2 regions of the Priestia sp. Y58 genome follow, and region 1 is predicted to be linked to the other one. Evidence: predicted binding sites of a transcription regulator. Region 1 holds the regulator's gene; the other holds the start of a gene.
What was found. Region 1 encodes LexA, which represses DNA repair genes until DNA is damaged. Its sites were predicted from a motif close to CGAACATATGTTCG; they were not measured.

Region 1 (3,218 bases):
TCTTCTTTTTTATCATGTGTTTTCTGATGCGAACAGCTTTTATGTTTTAAATCGATCTTTTAATAAATTCCATAGGGAACTCACTCCGAGACTAATGCTGATCAGAATTCCTGATAGAGCTACTATTAAAGCGATATATTCAAAGATAGAAAACTGCTTCATACTATCCCAATTGATGTTTCCCTTTAGTTTGCTAATAACTAAATTCATTCCGTAAATACCGGAAAGAACCGTATAAATCGTTAAAATCAATAATAAGTAATTGTGACGTTTGGCTGCGATTTTCTCTTGATTTTGGTACAAAGTACCAAGGGTTTCTTTGACTTCTTGATAAAGAGAATTGATGTGGAAGATTTTTTTAAAGAGCTCAGAAAACTCTTGACCTTCTGTGCGAGAGCTAATTTCTAAAAATAAATATTTACCTGAAAATACGGTAATAGAGCGGATTAGTCGTTCAATGCCCTCTGAATTTTTATGAAACGTGAGCTGAGAATACTCATAAGATAGTTTTAGCAACACGATTTTATAGAAAAAATGTAAAAATAAATTATAGTAATGCTGGCCAAATAGATGATTCATCAAAAGCTGATCCGTTTTAGAGTCTGCCGATTTAGAAATACATGAAAACACATGGTCTGTTATGACGTAATAAGTTTCAGGAGCCCACCTTTCATACACATGTTTAGTATTATACGTTTTAATATACTCATGATTGTGTGCAGAAATAAACGCTTTCCCGTCAGGCGTATAGCTATTTAGCTGCCCAGTACGAAATAAAGTTGTGGAATTAATCTCTTGCTCTTTATTTACCGTTACATAACTTAACACAAACATCCGTTCATCGATAAAATAAGGAAGGCTCCCAACGTGCTGTTCACGCGTGGCTTCTTTCTTGATGTGTTCGTTCAAAAATGGCGCAAGCTGTGAAAAAATATAATCTTGTACTTTGCTATAGCGATGATGTTCATAGGTAATGGTGGATCCATGCTCTTCAGCAAGCTTCGGTTCTAATACACGAAAATGATTCATGAATTCTAAAATATCATCATAGGTATAATGATCATGGCTCATCTCAGTGCGAATGGTCATGACGCCAATTTCAAAAGGACATAAAAAAACATCCACAGACAGCACGTTGCTAGACACGGTGGTGGAGGAAGTGTGTAACGTAATGGTATGGTCTATTTTTTTGGAAAATCGAAGCAACCCTTCTTTTTCGCACGAGTCAGGGAATAGAATACATTCAATGTAAGGAAGAAAATATTGATCCAGGCTATCATGAGATACGTAATACTGTTCTCCGTAGTATTCTTTTTCTAAATGTTTGTTTTGAATGGAAAAAAACTCGAACAAATTTTCTTTCAGTGCATGAACAAGCTGCTCTTTATTTTTTCGATCAAAAGAAAAAGGAAAAAGAAACATGTTCATTGCTTTGGTAGGTACAATGGTTTGAAATGATTCTGTTTTCCTTGGTGTATTGGTCATAAACTACATCCTTCTTATGGTCGGTTGTATTTCCTTGTAAGAGTCGCGGAAATGCAGATAGAAAGTAAAAAGTGAAACAAGCTTTACAAAAACCGTTCTACCTGCTTGCGATGATTCAACGTATCATTTATAATATGCCAATTTTTTTAGAAAACAAACGTAAAAAAACCAACTAACATCATGATTAGTTGGCTTTACATACAGTGTCTGATTAGTGAATCGTGCGATATACACCAGTTACTTTTCCTAAAATCGTTACGTGGCGAAGAATAATAGGCGCCATCGTTGAATTTTCAGGCTGTAAACGAACGAAATTTTCTTCTTTGAAGAAACGTTTTACCGTTGCTTCGTTATCCTCGGTCATAGCGACCACAATATCTCCATTATTAGCCGTTTGCTGCTGACGTACGATTACCATATCGCCATCTAGAATACCTGCTTCAATCATACTTTCTCCCATAATTTCAAGCATAAATACATGATCATCTGGAGAAACGAATTTATCTGGAAGAGGGAAATATTCTTCCACATTTTCAACGGCTGTTATAGGAAGACCCGCTGTTACTTTACCGATAACAGGAACATTAATGACATTGCTTTTAGGGATGTTTACTTCATCTAGTTGAAGAACTTCGATTGCTCTTGGTTTTGTTGGATCTCTGCGAATTAACCCTTTGCTTTCTAAACGAGCTAAATGCCCGTGTACAGTGGAGCTAGAGGCTAATCCTACCGCTTCCCCAATCTCGCGAACAGAAGGCGGATAACCTTTTAATTTTACTTCGTGCTTAATAAAATCTAGTATGTCTTGTTGACGTTTTGATAGCTTCATATTTTTCACCTCGATTTTAGCTATTCTTTAGGTGAATTATACCACGTGATGTGTCAATATACAAACATAAGTTCGAAGAATTCCATTGACAGAAACAAATGTTCTCAATAAAATAAGAACATATATTCTGATAGGGGGATCATAATATGCAACAATTCTTACATTCTATGAAACATTACGCTATTTTTTTTGCAGTTATCGCTGCACTTACATATGTATTGACGCTGGTTTTAGGAGCGGATAAAGTAGATTTAGACAAATATTCAACGGTTACTATTACAAAAGGAGATACGCTTTGGGACTTGTCCAACAAGTATCATAATCACCATCATTTGACCACCAATGAATTTGTCAAATGGGTTGAAGACGTCAATGATTTAAACTCAGATACTGCCCAGTCTTTATCACCTGGAGATAAATTATATATTCCTGTTTTAAAAAAAGAGTTACATAATCAAGTGGCAATTGAACAGTAGTGTGTAACGGCCGTTCCTGAATATTGTTAGAAGCCGAAAAGGTCGTGATAAAAGTGGACGCCATTATTTATTGCCGTGTCAGTACGGATAAAAAAACCCAAGAAACATCTTTACAGCGCCAGCAAGAAGAATTAAAAAAGCTTGCTGATCTTCACCATCTAGAGGTGAAAAAAGTCGTGATGGAAAAAGCAAGCGGATATGATGTAGACAGAGAGGGTATTTTGGATGTTCTTCATACAATGAAAGAAGAGAAAATATCCGTGCTGCTCATTCAAGACGAAACACGATTAGGCAGAGGAAATGCCCGAATTGCGCTGCTTCATGCTTTTCATAAAGAAAATGCTACCATCTATACGATTAGTCATCAAGGTCAGCTTCAGCTTTCAGAATCTGATTCAATGGTGTTAGATATTATTAGCTTAGTGGAA
Region 2 (3,218 bases), on a different contig from region 1:
AGATGTTATTATTGAGCATAACGTTTCAAGTCATAACGATCTAGGAGTAGAAATCGCAAGTGAACACTATGGTAAACAAACTAGCAATGTTCAAGTCATACGGAATATGATTTATAAGAATCGTTTTACAGGAATTTCAATTGGAGGCTATGATAAAAAACGTGGAGGGACGATAAATACTCTTATTGAACATAATATTTTATATAGAAATGATACGATGAACATGGATGGTGGCCAATTACTGATGCAATATCATGCAACTCATAACACTATCAACAATAATGTTATGGTTTCAGTAAAATCTAATTTGCTTCTGGCCAATCTTCATTACTCAAATAAATATAATCAACTTAATCATAATGTGTACCTAAATAAAAGTAGAGATAAAGCGAATCGATGGATATGGAAGGGGAAAGAAATAGAAAGTTCTACTATCATATCACCTAGGCTTTTTTAATAAGAATTTCTTTTTAGAAGATATTCTTTATTTAGTTGCTCGCTGGGATTCTGTTTGAGGCCGGAAAATTATTCACTTCACTATCTGCTGATTATACTTTTTATTTCATTGAAACAAAGAGAAAGGTGCGTTCGTTGTAAATATATCAATGGATTGCAAGAAGATTCATGCTGTTTCTCTATATGAGTAGTGTCTATTTAGGTGCAAATCAATAGCCTTAACATAAAAACACCCCCAATCATTAGAGTTTTTTTATCTAATAATGGGGGGCAGTTCAAGCCGTGGGAAAGGTATTTTATGCTTTTATTGGTTTTCTTTTTCGCTATCGTTATCGTTATTAACATTATCACTATATTTGAAATCAATAATTCTTTTTCTAATTTCTTCTCTAATTTCAGGGTTTTCTTTTAAGAAAATCTTAGCGTTTTCTCGTCCCTGTCCTAAACGCTCCTCATTATATGAAAACCAAGATCCAGACTTTTGAACAATGTCTACTTCAGAGCCGATATCTAAGATTTCTCCTTCTTTTGAGATACCTTCTCCATACATAATATCTACTTCAGCAATGCGGAAAGGAGGTGCCATTTTATTTTTGACTACTTTAATTCTTGTTTTATTACCAACTATGTCATTTCCGAGTTTAAGTTGTTCAGCGCGGCGAACCTCAAGACGAACGGAAGAATAGAATTTTAGTGCTCTTCCACCTGGCGTTGTTTCCGGATTTCCAAACATAACGCCTACTTTCTCCCTGATTTGGTTGATGAAGATGGCAATGGTTTTAGACTTATTGATTGCTCCAGATAGTTTACGAAGAGCTTGAGACATCAAACGAGCTTGTAAGCCTACGTGAGAATCTCCCATTTCTCCTTCAATTTCTTTTTGCGGAACTAATGCTGCTACTGAGTCAACAACAATAATATCTACAGCACCACTTCTAACTAATGCTTCAGCAATTTCAAGTGCCTGTTCACCAGTATCTGGTTGAGATAACAGTAACTCATCAATATCTACACCTAGTTTTCTTGCATAAACTGGATCAAGTGCGTGTTCAGCATCAATAAAGGCAGCTCGACCTCCATTTTTTTGTACTTCTGCAATTGCGTGTAAGGAAACGGTTGTTTTACCTGAACTTTCGGGCCCGTAAACTTCCATAATTCTTCCTTTGGGATAACCATTAATTCCAAGAGCTATATCTAAAGCTAATGAGCCTGAGCTAGATGCCTCAACTTTTGTATGTGTGCCTTCTCCCATTTTAATAATTGATCCTGTACCGAATTGTTTTTCAATTTGTTTTAGAGCCATATCTAGTGCTGCTTTTTTATCATTCATAATTTGAAACCTCCGATTGTTATTACGTTTACAATAAACGCCAAGGTATTTCGATAAAGAATAAGAGTTGGCTCAAATGTTTTTGCTCCGTGCGAGAAAATTTTGTGTTTAACTGTGTTAGTTTATTCTGGTGTTCCTTTATTCATCTCTAAACCCTTAGTATCGAACAAATGTTCCTGTTGTGTAATCATACAATAAACGCATCTAATTGTAAAGGCGAAAGTTTTTCTACAAACTAGCTAAAAGAATATCTTATATTTATAAAAAGTAAGTTTATACTTTTACTTTTATATAAGTAGAATCGATTACAATCTGTATTTTTAAATTTGTATGTATATGAATCTACAAATCTGGTTAGACTAATAACGTATTCCTCATATTCCTAGTTACTATAAAACAGATTTCAGGAAGAAATAAAGCAGTCTACACAAATAGACTGCTTCTTAATTAATTATTTACCTGTTTCAGCAAAACGCTGAATACGTTCAGCGATTTCATCACGTACACGCTGGAAAAACGCCCATTTTTCTTCTTCTGTTCCTTCAGCTTTTGCTGGGTCATCAAATCCCCAGTGTTCACGCTTCACATGGGGAGGCGTTACTGGGCAGTGATCTGCTGCATGGCCACATAATGTAACGACCAAATCCGCATTATTTAAAATTTCAGGATCAATGACATCAGATGTTTGATTTGAAATATCAACACCAGCTTCTTTCATTGCTTTTACAGCATTGGGATTTAATCCATGAGCTTCTAATCCTGCACTGCGTACATCCCATTCATCGTTATTTAGATATTTTTTTGCCCATCCTTCAGCCATTTGGCTACGGCAAGAGTTACCTGTACATAAGAAATAAAGTGTTTTTTTAGACATGTGTAAAATCTCCTTTATAATATGTTAAGAAATAATTGATAACCAAATATATAAACCAACAAGCGTAACAAACAATGTTGGGATGGTTAAGATGATACCTGTTTTAAAATAGGTTCCCCAAGAAATCTTAACTCCTTTTGTCGAAAGAACGTGGAGCCATAAGAGAGTGGCTAGAGAGCCAATAGGTGTAATTTTTGGTCCTAAGTCCGAACCAATGACATTTGCATAAATCAAGGCTTCTTTAATTGTACCTGTTGCAGAAGTTGCATCAATGGCCAAAGCATCAATCATCACGGTTGGCATATTGTTCATAATTGATGAGAGAATGGCTGCAATGAATCCCATACCAATGGTTGCTGCAAACAATCCATGGTCAGCCGCTGTTTGAATAAGGCTTGCTAATACTTCAGTTAGCCCTACATTACGTAATCCGTAGACAACCACATACATACCAATGGAAAAAAAAACAATTGCCCATGGAGCTCCTGCTAACACTTTTTTAGTGTGAACAGCGGGACTCTTTCTCGCTATTCCTAAGAATAAAATTGCAATAATTCC

Region 2: recA (recombinase RecA) is a predicted target of LexA. The motif match lies at 1,950-1,963, and genes of this name have one in related genera.

What each region holds. Positions count from the first base shown of each region.
Region 1 covers NZ_JAKWFL010000001.1:302,399-305,616, reverse strand. Annotated here, with positions in the region: gene MMB68_RS01690 (magnesium transporter CorA family protein) at 40-1,485, opposite strand; gene lexA (transcriptional repressor LexA) at 1,697-2,314, opposite strand; gene yneA (cell division suppressor protein YneA) at 2,461-2,790, shown strand; gene MMB68_RS01675 (YneB family resolvase-like protein) at 2,844-3,218, shown strand, end outside.
Region 2 covers NZ_JAKWFL010000008.1:91,993-95,210, reverse strand. Annotated here, with positions in the region: gene MMB68_RS21640 (DUF1565 domain-containing protein) at 1-457, shown strand, start outside; gene recA (recombinase RecA) at 761-1,786, opposite strand; gene arsC (arsenate reductase (thioredoxin)) at 2,238-2,660, opposite strand; gene MMB68_RS21625 (arsenic transporter) at 2,685-3,218, opposite strand, start outside.